DNA from 4 places in the Parabacteroides sp. B2-S-102 genome. Region 2 is predicted to be linked to each of the others. Evidence: riboswitches for the same ligand, from Rfam matches in the RefSeq annotation. Region 2 holds a riboswitch; each other region holds the start of a gene.
What was found. A riboswitch is a leader RNA that binds a small molecule or an ion and turns the genes downstream of it on or off. The one in region 2 is predicted to bind cobalamin.
Positions count from the first base shown of each region.

Region 1: another riboswitch for cobalamin. It lies ahead of NBH07_RS20930 (Ig-like domain-containing protein); the one in region 2 lies ahead of NBH07_RS18550 (ABC transporter substrate-binding protein).
Region 3: another riboswitch for cobalamin. It lies ahead of NBH07_RS15510 (TonB-dependent receptor); the one in region 2 lies ahead of NBH07_RS18550 (ABC transporter substrate-binding protein).
Region 4: another riboswitch for cobalamin. It lies ahead of NBH07_RS15585 (TonB-dependent receptor plug domain-containing protein); the one in region 2 lies ahead of NBH07_RS18550 (ABC transporter substrate-binding protein).

Region 1 covers NZ_JAMOKM010000027.1:51,816-55,666, reverse strand. The annotation lists gene NBH07_RS20930 (Ig-like domain-containing protein) at 1-1,403, opposite strand, end outside; cobalamin riboswitch at 1,604-1,807, opposite strand; gene NBH07_RS20925 (PHP domain-containing protein) at 2,146-3,189, opposite strand; gene NBH07_RS20920 (DUF5074 domain-containing protein) at 3,338-3,851, opposite strand, start outside.
Region 2 covers NZ_JAMOKM010000019.1:62,692-66,542, forward strand. The annotation lists gene NBH07_RS18545 (iron chelate uptake ABC transporter family permease subunit) at 1-725, opposite strand, end outside; gene NBH07_RS18550 (ABC transporter substrate-binding protein) at 735-1,898, opposite strand; cobalamin riboswitch at 1,962-2,160, opposite strand; gene NBH07_RS18555 (precorrin-2 C(20)-methyltransferase) at 2,227-2,931, shown strand; gene NBH07_RS18560 (hypothetical protein) at 2,980-3,492, opposite strand.
Region 3 covers NZ_JAMOKM010000013.1:19,311-23,161, forward strand. The annotation lists gene NBH07_RS15510 (TonB-dependent receptor) at 1-1,578, opposite strand, end outside; cobalamin riboswitch at 1,632-1,840, opposite strand; gene nrdG (anaerobic ribonucleoside-triphosphate reductase activating protein) at 1,881-2,381, opposite strand; gene NBH07_RS15520 (anaerobic ribonucleoside triphosphate reductase) at 2,415-3,851, opposite strand, start outside.
Region 4 covers NZ_JAMOKM010000013.1:39,139-42,989, forward strand. The annotation lists gene NBH07_RS15580 (putative transporter) at 1-1,153, shown strand, start outside; cobalamin riboswitch at 1,263-1,467, shown strand; gene NBH07_RS15585 (TonB-dependent receptor plug domain-containing protein) at 1,506-3,509, shown strand; gene NBH07_RS15590 (DUF5074 domain-containing protein) at 3,530-3,851, shown strand, end outside.

The DNA of each region.
Region 1 (3,851 bases), on a different contig from region 2:
ATATAGGTATCGATCACGTCCAAGCCATTCATGACTTGGATCTCTATCCGATAAGCGTCATCCCTCCCTAGGTTCTTCAGTGGGACGGATATAGTGCCGGAAGTAGCCCGTAAGCCTTTCGTCAGTAGTTCAGTAATGATATTGCCTTCCGCATCCGCTACGTAAGTGCCTATCTTTTTATAACTTCCATTCTCATATCTGTAGACACGAACCTCATAGGAGGTGGCTTCCTCCACTTTAGGGAATGAGATAACCGCCCCGGTCCCTTCAAAATCGATCTCAGGAGTAACCGTCTCCGTTACCGTCACCTCGCAAACAGCGGTATATCCGCCATCTACCGATCGGGCTGTTATTTTCACCACACCGGGCTTGGCACCTGTTACGACCCCATCTTCTACCGTTGCTATACCTGTATCGGAACTACTCCAAGTAACCTGCTTATTATCAGCGTTTACAGGAGAGATACTAGCTGCAAGGATTGCATTTGCTCCTGCTTGTAAACGCAAAGAAGACTTATTGAGAGAAATGGATGTTACGTGTATCACCGGGATCTCGGGTTCATCCCCTCCACCTCCAGAGGGTATTGTCGCTGCGACAAAGACATCTCCGGGCTGAGTTCCTTCTGATGTATTCATATTTCCATTCCAACTCCACGCATCCCAACAACCATCCGTCAATACACGGCTTGTAGCACCTAAACCTGAATAACTAAAATTCGAGGTTTGACTACTTCTCACAAAATAACTCCAATAACCATAATACCAACCGGCTTGCCAATGAATGCCATTGCTACAACTCCAATGGTCATAGTCATAAGATGGATATCCATATCTTTCCGCATTTATCGGGTGATAGATAACCCCGGTTTGTACGCCTTGTCGAATAGCCGCCGCTACGTCCCCCGCCGGATTTTCAGGAAAACCAGTCTGCCCCAACAAAGGATTCGTAATGGGAGGTTCAAATTTGAAAGCATTATTCGGTTCATTCTTGGCCACATCCAAATCATATCGGACGTCCAGATTATCCCCATATCCAATACCATCGATCGTATAACCCATCCAACCCGTATATTGGGTTAATAAAAGAAGTTTCTGATCGGCCTTCGCTATCGCCACGATCATATCGTGTCCGGTAGCCTCGCCATCCCAGCGATATCCCCAAACCATAGCATCCGGTCGATTCCCATCATGCCATTCGATCACTAAAGCGGCTCTCTTGCTGCCGCTTCCTACCCAAAACTGGATGTCGTCAAAAGAAAAGCTGGCGTCAGCCCTTAACTGGGACTTTGTTTTCGCCAGCACATTCGGAGCCGAGGGATGTGGTTGCCCTTGAACCAATCCTTGCGCCGAAAGACCTACTACACACAAAGCCATTACAAAGAAAAGAGATAGAATTTTTCTCATAAGCTTTTATATTAAATGTAAAACTCCAAAAAACGATCAAGAGGGAATATAAAAGAAAGATCAAATAATCATGAATATTTCCATAGTCCGGGAGGTACTAAGTCACGATTCACCCGATCAATCCTTCATGTAAAGCAATATTCACTTCGTATATTTCCCCTTTTTGAATCCTACGCTAAACCCCGGTAGCGTAAAATCGCGGCGGTTATCCGGCATTGGCAGGTCTTCTGACTTACTCCACTTTAGAACTTCCTTCCCGTTCCTTCCGGAAACAGTGGCAATGAGTTGATGTCTAAAGCTTTTTTGGAGCTTACAGCAGCGGGACTGTCCAGGTTTCTCACCTGATTCCCTTTTAATCGCCGTACCCTGAATAAAGTAGGCGAACCAATACGGCAGCAAATTTATAAAAAACAATTCAAAATATACACAATATTATTAAATGCTTTTTTTTGACTATACTGCATATTGTATAAATTAAAAAATAAGGACGAGGGAAATACCGACTACTATCCATAAAAAATGCGGTTACTATCAATAGTAATCCGATTTAATATAGATACCCACATGATCAGTTCGGATGAAAACAGGGGAGATCGATGAGCGTGCTACCGCCAGAGGATTGTCGGAAGCACTAGAGAAATTACGGATCGAAAAGTTTAGCCCTTCCGAGAAATTTATATCTAGTTGTAGAGACGTAATATGCCGCATTAGGGCCCGGTCTCTGAGCTGGATGAAAATTGACTCATACCGAAAAATCATCGAAATAAATCGATAGGTTCTTATTCCTGCCGATAAAACAGTTTTTCATTATCCAACTATTTTCCTTAGGATTCATCATTATAATCGTTTTTCTTTCCGGGAGCAGGTATAAATTGTTTTCGCAATATATAATGAAAGGAATATCAGATATATTGGTTACCTCCAAACACGTATTCCTCATTCGCTTAACCCGGATACAGGCCTTGACCAATGGGGCCAAGTATTTTTCTTCTCCCGCGATTTTCCCATCGAATAACGCGGCCGTACGACCGGCGAACAATGCCTCCCGTATCCTTTTCTCACTTCTTTCTTCCGAGAATACCAGCGTCAGGGGACGTAGTCCTTTCCTGTATATCCCGGAAAGAACACAATGAGCGTCGCTACTTGCCATAAACGCTTTCTTAAAACCGGAACACCATTCTAATGCAATCGGGTAAAAGTCCTTGTAAGACATGACTTCTATACCATCGATCATGTTCTCTTGAATCAGTTTTTCATGTATGGGATATAAAGTGGCCTTATGATTCGGCCAGCCGGGATGATTCCACACAATAAATGCCCCTTGCCTTTTTGCCTCGGCAATAGATTCCACAGGATTTTCTTTCTCCATAAGATTGACATCTTGTACAAACAAGGCGTTTAGGTGTCCCAAGGGCTTGGAACGTGTTATTTCCGCTCCGGGAATCACGATAAAGTCCATGTCGTCAGCGGCTTTTTTAGCGATTTTGTAAGATTCGTTTAAATCTCCTTTCAAAATAACCTTGTTGATCCGGTGCTCGATATGGTCAGTAATCGCTATCGCATCCAATCCCTCCTGCCAAGCCTCATATATCCGGGCATCGGGCCATACCAAGCCGTCGGAGAATACCGTATGGGTATGAAAGTCACATTTTAACGTCTCGTAATTACTGAATCCCGGAATCTCGATCCGGTCTCTTATAAACAAGTGATCGATATGCGTTAGCTCGTAAACATCCTCTTCCTCAGAGGTTTCGTCCGGCAATGCGGGAACTATGAATCTTTTCATGCTTAAAATTGCTCAATAACGGGGTACTAAGATAGAAATAAACAACAAAATTTTCTCATAAGCTAATTAATTTAAAATGTCATTCATATCACATTGTTATAACGATAGGAAGGAGAGCCTTTTGACTCTCCTTCACCTTGTTTCGATATTACTTGATTACGAACTTCCTCGTTATCCGATCATTGCCATTGATGGCAGTGATGATATAAGATCCTTTGGAAAAACTCATCAAACGGCTCTCATTCAAATCGGTCACCTCAAAAGCATCCAATACCGTACCGTTGAATCCTACGATATAGCAACGATAGCCTTCCAGATTATTCAAATGCAGATAGCCGGCGTAATAATAGATACGGGCCTCACCCGCACCTATCGTCTCATTGCTGACCGTCCCGGAAGAGGTAGAGAACGGTTCACTATAGAATGTGCCTACCACCTCTTTCTTTCCGTCTTTCTCTTTAACAGCCGTAATTTTCACGATATAATCAGAATCTTCATCCAAATCCCGCAAGGATATAGCGATCTTATCCGGAGTACCTAAACGCAGATCGCTTCGCAAGCTGGTGAGGATATTCCCGTCCGCATCCATCGTGTAAACACCAAACAATACGGGAACCTCATTCACATATTTGTATACGGAGACCTCATAGAAGGTAGCCTCT
Region 2 (3,851 bases):
TTGATATTAAGTCCCAAATTGCGTGCGTAGCTATCCCCAAGAAGCATCAAGTTCATGGTCTTGATAAGCAGGAACGAGAGAGGGATCAAGATTGTCATAAGAATCACGAACAACGTCATCTGATTACCGGAAACACGGGCGAAACTACCCAATCCCCAAATCACGTATGCACGGATATCCTCCTCGACGCTAAAGAATTTAAGTACACCGATCACGGCGTTTGCCACGTAACCGATCATCACACCGATAATCAACAACGTGACATTTCCTTTTACCTTTTGGGAAACATACACGATCAGCGCCATCACGGATAAGGAACCGATCACGGCCGCTATCGATAAGGCGATCTCCCCCATAAAACCAAGTTTACTCAAGGCAACGCCCCCTAAACTACCGCTTAACAACACCACGAAAGCGACACCCATGCTCGCTCCCGAACTGATACCTAAGACCGAAGGTCCGGCCAATGGATTACGGAAAACGGTTTGCATCTGTAAGCCGCTGATGGATAAGCCAGCTCCCGCTACCAACGCTGTCAATGCCTGTGGTAGTCGGGATTTCCAGATAATATTCTGCCATGTAATAGGCTCATTTCCTAAATTCCAGATAATATGCCAAACCGATTGAAGAGGAATAGAGACTGACCCCAACACCAAATTCAAAAAGATTAGAACAAAAATAGCCGTGACAATCGCCAGCATCCATAGGGTATTTGAATGTCTCATCAGTGTTCCTTATTTAAGTCGAGAATAATAGACCGACTCATGATCCGGTAATAAATCCGGATGAAAGATATGAAGCAAATCCGCTAGGACGATCTCCGGTTCTGTCGGCATACTCTCATAAAACGGCGTGTTCTTCATATTACAATAGATAATTCCTTTCTCCCGGAACGCACGGAAATCCTCATAACGAGGATCTTGCTCTTTCAATGCCTCATAGCTGAACGTTCCCGGGAAACTATTCACGATACGCCAATAATCAGCGTCGTCCGCTTGGTTATAGACCGTCTCGAAGTCTAATGTAACACCACCGGATCGCTCATCATCTTTCAAGAAATAATCAGCGCCGGCATCCTTGAAAAGTTGCGCTAAGAAGCTCTTTCCTCCTACGGCATACCAGTTTCCACCCCGTAACTCGCCACTAAAAACGATCGGACGTTTTTTAACCTTACCATCCGCCGTAAGTTCCTTTAATTCATTATACCTCTTCTCGATGGTGGCGAAACGCTCATTGCCATCTTTCTCTATCCCCAACAGCAAGCCTACGAACTTGATCCACTCGGCCTGTCCCAATGGCGTAGTCTCCTTATAACCCAAATGGGGAATCAAGGGAATACCCACGTCTTTCAGCGTCTCATAGCCTCCCCGCTTGAATGGCGATACAAGGATCAAATCAGGATTCATGCTCATGATAACCTCGTTATCGAAATTCCCCTCGATACCGATCTTAGCGGTTTTACCTTCTTTCAGGCGTTCGTTCATCTCTTTATTGAACAAATGCCGTGTACTGGTAATCCCAACGACCCTATCCAAGGCACCCAATTTAATAAAGTTCGATAATTGCAGGGAAGTCATACAGATAACGCTTCGGATAGGAAGCTCTATCACCGTATAATCAGCGGGAATCCCCGTGGGTTTCGCACCTCTTTTCACGAACGCATAATGAAACGTGGTGCTTTCCTCATTTTGAGGATCTTGGATATCAGCCAAGAGATATTGATCCGCATAGGTAAGCTTGAATCCTTGGGCGTATAAAGGCTTAACCTGCTCTTGCGAGAACGCAGATTGCTCTACGGAAGCCGTCTTCCCTATTTCTCCTTTTTCACGGATACCTGAAGTACATGATAAAGTCAATACCGATAAAAGCAAGCATCCACCCGCTATAAACTTATTCATAATCCTTGTTTAATTGACAGTTGATCATTGACAGTTACTCTCGTCCTGCTCCACGGGACAGCAACATTTATTTATGAACCGGCAGGTCTTCTGACTTACTTCCATTCAGGACGCCTTCCCGATTACAAAACCAGTGGCCAAGGTATTGTCCGAATGTTTAAAAGTTCACAGCAGCGTGGTCTGTCCGGGATTCTCACCCGGTTCCCTTTTAATCCGCCTCCCGGAAAAAGAGATAAGCGGAGCCTGTTACAGTGACAAAAGTAGTAAGAATATTTGTATACATCCACAATTTTAAGGACTTTTGCGTTTCAAATAAAAACAGATACACATGAATCATCCTATTCACTTCGTCTCATTAGGTCCCGGTGATCCGGAATTAATTACGCTGAAAGGGCTTAAAACATTACAAAAGGCTGATATTATCTATTGTCCTGCTACACAAGGCAAGCATGGAATCATATCTCGGGCGACGGATATATTGAAAGCTATTGAGGTAGACGAATCCTTGATCCATCCGTTTATTTTGCCAATGAGTAAGGAACGGACAGATGCGTTAAACGCTTATAACAAATTGTTTCTGGATGCCCAAGCTGAATATTTGAAAGGGAAACAAATCGTGATCGTCGCCGAGGGAGACGCTGGTTTTTATTCATCTATACAATATGTATACGATAAATTCGAGGAAACAGGAATCCCGGTAGATCGAATCGCAGGAATTCCGGCATTTATAGCGGCAGGTGCCTTGGCCGGGATACATATCGTAAAACAAGAGGAGCAAATTAACGTAATCCCCGGGACTGCGTCGTTCGATGAACTTTCGGCAAAAATAGAAAATGGAATGATCATCGTCATCATGAAATTACCGGGTTGCCAAGAGGCTATTCATACTTGTATCCGGCAGTATGCGGATAAGGCGGTTTTTCATTATTTCGAGAATGTAGGAACAAGAAAAGAATATTATACTACTGATATCGCCACTATACATTCCAAGGATTTCCCCTATTTCTCCCTACTGATTATCCAACCTCGCTAAAAGAAGAAGGCTGCCCGGAGAGTAACCAAACCCGGACAGCCCATCTTATTACGCTACATGCAATATATGCTTAAGCTGATCGATATGGAAACGAAGTGTATCCATATAAGGTTTCACTGAATTATGGTACATGACCGCTTTTGCGTGCATATCTTCCAACTCGCTTACTTTACGGTTCGCCTCACGCATTTTACAAGCGTTGTAGCGAATACCCGATACATGTCCTTTGATATCCTCGATCGCTTGGTTTCCCCGGTTGAAGATAGACTCTGCTTCTTCCGGAGCGTATACCGTATAGGCTTGGGCAACGTCATCCAGTAACGCCTGTTGATAAGAGCCGGCTATCGGGAGCAATTGATGGATCGCATGATGACATAAAGAATGAACCTCGTTTTGAAGCTTCTTCAATTCTACTTCCCACTTTGATTCACATACTTCATCCAATTGTTTGACTTCCGCTACGACACGACCGCTAAACAATTCCACTACCATCTTTTCCCATGCTTCTGCTACCCACGATTTAGTAGCAAATGTAACCTGACTAAATCTTACTGTTGACATAACCTTAAATTTACATATTATATTGCTAATGTTATTAGTCTCTTATCTGTTTCAATTTATCACACTCTTAGGTTTCTTTTTATCGTTGTGACATCACAAAATTAATCAAATTATTACAGATGAATAATTTTAAAGACTATTTTATAATTCTTTAAAAGTACAACAAGCAAAACGTATGATTTTTGCAAAGCTCACTTTACAAAAAGTTTAATTTCAAGCCTGACAGCTATCACAAAAAGCAAGATCCTCGCCATCTTCGCACAAAAATATCAAAATAACACAATCTTATTATTCCATAAAGGGGGAAAACCTTGTTCCGTATCATTTTGTTATTATAATAAATTAGATTTACTTTGTTC
Region 3 (3,851 bases), on a different contig from region 2:
TTCTACCTTACCCAAATTCAGCATCGTCCAACGGAACTGCTGGCCTTTGGGGTAAGCGATGATCTTGTCTTTCACCTTGTTGTAATAACCATCCGCCTGTATCTTGAAGCGATAGAAAAGATAGTTCTCCCATGTTTTCGTGTAAGCGAAGCCGGCATCATATTGGGTTACGTATTCCGGGTTTAATTTGGAGTTTCCCATATCGGCGTAATACAAATCGTTGAAGGTAGGCATACGGAAGATCCGTTTATAGAAAGCGCGTACATTAAAGTCTTGTTTCTCGAACGGCTTGTAGGAGGCGAATACGGCGGGTGTAAGGATTTGCCGGGCTTTCGGTGCGGGGCCTTCTTCTACACGGTCGTTGATAAAAGTCGCCAGTCCGCTGGCCTGTAATTTTACTTTTCCTAACCGGAGCGCCGTAGCGACCGAAAGGAGGTTGGTGAAGCGTTCCGGGTAAACGAATCCATACATATCGGCGTTCATCTTGTTCCATTGCAAGTCGTAAGAAGCAGAGACATCCCAGTTCGAGAGGATGGAGTAGACATTAGCGGAAGATAGGTAAATCTCCCGTTGCTTATACAGGTTATCTACATGAATCAGCTTGTCGTCGTTGTTCACATAATGCGTACGGTAGAAAGCGTATTTCGCATTGACCTGTGTCTTGAATTTACTATTGATTTCTTTGATATAGGAGCCTTGCATGAAAGAGTTCGTATCCCATACTCGTTCGCCGCGTCGCCATACGTTGTTTACGATAGCCCCCGGGATACCTCGTTCGGAATTGTAGTTGTAGAACTTAAGATTCCAAGTACCGTCGCTCATCTTGCCATACAATCCGGCCTCTAGGCGGGTGGCGTTGATATCCCCGTTTTCCCGGACGGCGGTCGTATCGTAAGCGATCTCTCCGGCAGGGTTGATACGGCGGTAACGAAATTTGTATTTACCGCTTCCGCTTAACCATTCGGCGCTGAAAGAGGCGGCTATGTTTTCTGATATCTTATATTCAAACAGCGCCGAGGGGTTGATAACGTCGAAAGAACCGACTTTCATCGTGGCACGGATATTCGTTGTTTTTCCATCTTCGAAACGAGGACGACGAGAACGCAGATAAAGCGTACCGGCCGCACCGAAATCTTTTGCGGATTGGAAAATATCGCTCTTCTGGCCATTGTATAAAGAAATCTCCTCGATATTGTCTAAGGAATACATTCCAAGGTCTACTTGTCCGTTTTGCGCGTTGCTTAATTCGATGCCGTCGTAGAAAACACCCATGTGGTTCGTTCCCATACTTCGGATATTTACTGTCTTGATACCTCCTACGCCCCCATAGTCTTTCAATTGGACACCCGAGAAGTAGCGTAAAGCATCCGCTACCGTGTGACTGTTCAAATTTTGTAATTCTTTCCCCGATAGTTTTTGGGAAGGAATTACCTCTTTAAAGCTGAAACTCCGGGCCGTGACCGTAACTTCGTCCAAGTGTTGGATAGAGTCGAGTTTGCTTTGTCCATGGGACATACCTATCGCCAGCATCGATAATACGCAAGCGAGGTATCCCTTTCTAGCAAAGGATAACACCATTATTTAAAACCTGTTTAGAAAATGATTCGTACCAAGCCGCTCTGTCCTCGCGAACGACTTCTCCCTAACTGGCAGGTCTTCTGACTGACTCCCATCCCGAAAGCCTTCCCGATATATATCCTTATATACCAGTGGCGAAAGTGTTTCCGGAATGTTTGAAATAGAGCTTCACAGCAACGGGACTGTTCAGGAATTACACCTGATTCCCATTTAATCCGTAACCCCGGTTGGGTGAAACGGAACCAATTCGGGACAAAGGTATGAAATCTTGTTAATATCCGGGTTATAATTGGAGAATTTCCTTAAATGAAAGGGTTGTACTTGTATGTTACGATTTCCTTTTTATTTAAAGAAGCTTGTACGTCAATTAACCGTTGGTTGCTGCTTCCCCGGAATAAAAGGCTCTCATCCCGAAGGGTTTGTTTGTAGCGGCCATCTACCAATACGTCGATATAGGATAATAAGGCGGCTTGTGCCGGGTTCTTTATCAGGTCCTCGAATTTATATCCCGTGTAGCACCAGATCGTCTTTTGGCTTTTTTCCTTGATCGCCTTGGCTACCTCGGTGAAGCCTTCCGGCTGGAACATGGGATCTCCACCACTGAAGGTGACGTTGGCGAACTCGTCAGCCAGCACTTTCTCCACGATCTCTTCCGTTCTTACTTTCTTCCCTTTATGGATGTCCCATGATTCGGGGTTGTGGCAACCCGGGCATTTGTTCGGGCAACCCGCCGCATAGATGGCGGTCCGGAATCCCGGACCGTCTACGGTGGTATCTTCGATGATATCTATGATAGACAACATGGTAATTGAAAATTGACAATTGACAATTGAAAATTAGTTGTGGGTGATGCGGTCGTTCAGCTCGGATAGCTTGGCGTTGTTCCAACGGTCGGTGGTTCCTACCAAGTAACCGGTGATACGTTGAAGTTTGTCCAAGTGTTTGCTGCCGCATTTCGGGCAGGCTTCCAGATTCGGGGTGGAGTTCTCGTAGCCGCAATCCAGGCAACGGTTACGATTATGGTTTACGGAACCGTATCCGATATTGTATTTATCCATCATATCCACGACACGCATGATCGCTTCGGGGTTATGGGTAGCGTCGCCATCCATCTCTACGTAAAAGATATGGCCACCACGAGTCAAATCATGATAAGGAGCTTCCACTTCGGCTTTATGACGGGCACTGCACTTATAATATACCGGGACGTGATTAGAGTTCGTATAATAATCCCGATCCGTGATACCGGGGAGCGATCCGAACTTCTTACGATCTTTTCCCGTGAACTTGCCGGACAAGCCTTCAGCCGGAGTTGCCAGTACGCTATAATTGTGTTGGTATTGCTCCGAGAATTGGTTGGCGCGATCCCGGATATACGTAACGATCCTTATGCCTAAGGCTTGCGAATCCTCATCTTCGCCATGATGCTTCCCGGTAAGGGCTACCAAGCATTCGGCCAGTCCGATAAAGCCGATACCCAAGGTGCCTTGGTTGATAACGGAGGCTATCGAATCGTTGGGTTTCAACTTCTCCGAGCCTAACCACAAGGAAGACATCAACAACGGGAATTGCTTCGCGTAAGCGGTTTTCTGGAACTCCATACGCTCATGCAACTGACGAGCCGTAAGTTCCAGCATATGATCCAGTTTAGCGAAAAATAGGGCGATACGCTCTTCCTTATTCTCCACTTGCATGCACTCGATAGCCAATCGCACGATATTGATCGTCGAGAAAGAGAGATTACCTCGTCCGATAGAAGTCTTCGGTCCGAAACGATTCTCGAATACACGAGTACGGCATCCCATGGTCGCTACCTCGTGGATATAGCGCTGAGGATCGTCCGCTTTCCAATCCTCGCTTTGGTTGAAGGTCGCGTCGAGATTCAAGAAGTTCGGGAAGAAACGACGGGCGGTGACCTTGCAGGCCAATTGGTAAAGATCGTAGTTGCGGTCTTCCGGCAGATAGCTTACGCCTCGTTTCTTTTTCCATATCTGGATCGGGAAGATAGCGGTCTCGCCGTTACCTACGCCTCTGTAAGTACTTTTTAATAACTCCCGGATGATGCAACGACCTTCCGCCGAGGTGTCGGTCCCATAATTGATGGAGCTGAATACCACTTGGTTGCCTCCACGGGAATGGATCGTGTTCATATTATGGATAAAAGCCTCCATCGATTGGTGTACACGGCTTACCGTGCGGTTGATGGCATGTTGTATAACCCGTCTATCACCGCTTAATCCATCCAAGGTCTGTGTCAGGTAATCGTCGATAGG
Region 4 (3,851 bases), on a different contig from region 2:
GATGATTTTTATCCGTTATGTTTTCCGTATCTCTTTTGCGAAGGAGACGGAACAATTGGAAGAAGAGACGGATACGGAATCGGGAGGAGAGGCTGTACCTATCTCTTTGGTGGTGAAGAATCCGGCGATTTTTGGTCGTAGCGTAAGTGAGCTATCTAAATTGTTGGAACACCGTGAATTTGTTATTTCCCGTATTTTACGTAACGATACGAATCGGATAGAGATCGTGGCGGGGAACACGGTATTGAATGGGGATGATAAGATTTTTGTTATTACCGCAGAGCATGACGTGGAGGCGATAAAGACTTTTATCGGTCAAGAAATACAGATGGATCGTAAGCAATGGATTCCGGCGGAAAGCCAGTTTATCAGCCGGCGTATTTTGGTTACCCGGTCTGAAATCAACGGTAAGCAATTAGGGGCTTTGCAGTTACGCCGTTTACATGGAATTAACGTGACTCGGATCAATCGTGCGGGGCTGGAGTTGGTAGCTACTCCTAATCTGGTCTTGCAAATAGGCGACCGGGTGACAGTGGTCGGTAGTGAATTGGCGGTGGAGAAAGTTGCCGAGACGCTGGGTAATTCAATGAAACGCTTGAATGAACCTAATTTGGTGACTATTTTTGTTGGTATAGTTTTGGGTATTATCGTGGGAAGTCTTCCTATTAGTTTTCCGGGTATTCCTCAACCGGTGAAATTAGGATTAGCGGGAGGTCCGTTGATCGTTGCGATATTGATAAGCCGGTTCGGTTATCGTTATAAATTGGTTACTTATACCACGCAAAGTTCTAATTTACTATTGAGGGAATTAGGAATCACGTTGTTTCTCGCCTGCGTGGGATTGAGTGCGGGTGAAGGTTTTGTCGATACGATAGTCAATAAGGGTGGTGTAGCTTGGATCGGTTATGGTTTTATAATAACGTTATTGCCTCTACTGATTATCGGTTGTGTGGGAAGGTATTTTTATAAACTGAATTATTTTACGTTGATGGGATTGATTGCGGGAAGTACGACCGATCCTCCTGCGTTAGCCTATTCCAATATGGCGGCAGGAAATGATGCGCCGGCGGTTGGATATGCGACGGTTTATCCATTGACCATGTTTTTGCGTGTGTTGACCGCACAGTTAATGATATTATTCTTTTATACATAGAATAAATATTTTGTTGTTAGTAATGTTTAGAAAAGTGTAAACTCCCTAGCCTTCCGCCGAAGTGATTCGCCGGGGGGCTTTTTTGTTGCTAATCAAAAAGTAAACATGTATCTTTGCGGCCAATCAAGGTGTAGATGTTATCGATTCCGATAATAATCAGTAAAAGGGAATCCGGTGCGAGTCCGGAGCTGTACCCGTAGCTGTAAGTCCTTGGAGCCCCGGCAAATCTTGTTGCCACTGCCTATCGGATAGGCGGGAAGGTAGCCGACAGAGGGTGGACGAGCCAGAAAACCTGCCATGATTTTGTTATGCGACGTTTCGGGTGAAGACGTTGGTAAATCTAAATGTTGCTATGCGAGATTTATATCTTATAAGATGCCTATGCGTTTTTAGCGCATGGTTATTCTCTTTGGGTGTCGCTTACGGTCAACAGATCGATACGACGGCCTATCACGAGCTTTCCGGGGTGGAAGTGGTGGAGAAGGTACGTCCGTCGGTCACCCGTGAAGGTACGCCTTTGCAAATTATGGACCGGGCGGGAATCGATCGCTTGGGAGTACAAGACCTATCCGAGGCCGTGAAACGCTTCTCGGGAGTTACGGTACAGGATTATGGGGGGATCGGAGGATTGAAAACGGTCTCGGTACGTAGCTTGGGGGCGAAGCATACCGCCGTCAGTTACGATGGGGTGACGATTACGGACGCGCAAAGCGGGCAAGTCGATATCAGCCGTTTCTCGTTGGATAATGTGGAGATGGTTTCCTTGTCAATCGGGCAGTCGGATGACATTTTCCAAACGGCAAGGGTGTATGCTTCGGCAGGCGCCTTGAATATACAAACCGGAAAGCCCACGTTTAAAGACAAATCGTTTCATACTTATCTTAAGGTTAAGGGAGGTTCCTTCGGGCTTTTTAATCCTGTGCTGCATTATGATCAAAAATTAGGAAAGCGTTGGAGCGCATCCTTACATGGTGATTTCGTGCGTGCGGATGGACAATATCCCTATACATTAATTAATGGGGAATTGGAAACGAGAGAGAAGCGAAGAAATAGCGATATCCATTCTTTCCATTTGGAAGGTAATCTATTCGGCGATTTTGGAAGGGGAGGCGAACTTTCCTTTAAGGCGTACTATTTTGATTCGGAGCGGGGGCTTCCCGGTTCTGTTAATTTATATAACAAGAACACTTCTGAACGATTATGGGATAATAACTTTTTCGTGCAATCGGGGTATAAGAATGTTCTTAATGAGAAATTTACGCTACGGGCCATGGCTAAGTATAATTATGCTTTTACTCGTTATTTAGATATAAATGATAAATATGCTGCGGGCGAACAAGTCGATTTGAATACACAGAATGAGTATTATGGCTCTGTAGGTTTGCTGTATACTCCTATAAAGTATGTATCGGCGACGTTGACTACGGATTTAACTCGCTCTATGCTGGACAATAATTTTGTGAACGGCCCTAATCCAAAGCGAATGGCCTCTCAATCAGTACTAGCGGTGCAATATAAGAACAGTCGATTCACGGCTACCGCTAGTTTATTGGGAACATATATCACTGATAAAGTGGAGCAAGGGGAAAAACCGGATGATAAGAGGCGTTTATCCCCGGCTGTAAGTTTGTCTTGGCGGCCATTCTCGGAAAGTACTTTGCGGATACGTGCCTCTTACAAAGATATATTCCGGGTTCCTACATTTACGGACTTGTATTACCTCCGTATGGGAAATACAAATTTGAAACCGGAAGAAACTTCCCAATATAATGTAGGGGTAACATGGAGTTCTTCCTGTGGGGATTGGCTGCGGCATTTCAGTATTTCGGCGGATGGATATTATAATACGGTGAAAGATAAGATCGTGGCTTTACCTACCATGTATGTTTGGAAGATGATGAATATGGGCGAAGTGGATATTAAAGGGGTAGATGTAAATTTATCTACACAATTCCGATTGCCCTTACGAATGAGCTTGCTTTTGGCTTCCACTTATTCTTTTCAATACGCGGTTGATGTGACAGATCCGGAAGCTAAGAATTATAAGGATCAGATTCCTTATACACCTCGTCATTCTGGCACGGTTTCCGTAACCTTGGAAAATCCATGGGTAAATGTCTCTTATATACTGACTGCGGTTGGTGATCGTTATGCATTGCCGCAAAATATAGATCGGAACAGGATTGATTCTTATATAGAACAGAGTATTTCTATAAATCGAGATTTTCGTTTTCGATATTTCGGTTTGCGTTTGCAAGGTGAATTGTTAAATCTTGCGAACGTGAATTATGATGTTATTCAGTATTATCCCATGCCGGGCCGTTCTTGGCGTTTAAGTATTTGTTTATCCTATTAGTAAACTATAAAAGTAAAGTAATGAAAAAGAAGAATTTAGTTTGTGTCTCTGCCTTGTGTGCATTGATGTCTTTCTCGTTTGTCAGCTGTGATGATGACAATGAGCCTTCACTGAACATACCAAATGTATCTGTAACTAATGTCAGTTTTACGGATGAGAATCCGGAAGCTTTAAAAGTTAGCGGAACCTTAAATTGGACAGCTCCGTCTTCTGTTGACAATGTAACAAAGTACGTGATTTATGGTTCCTCTGATGGAACCGCTAAAGATATGAAAATTGCGGAGGTAGAAGTTGGAACACATTCATATGCTATTACGGATGTCGTAAATATAGGCTATTTAT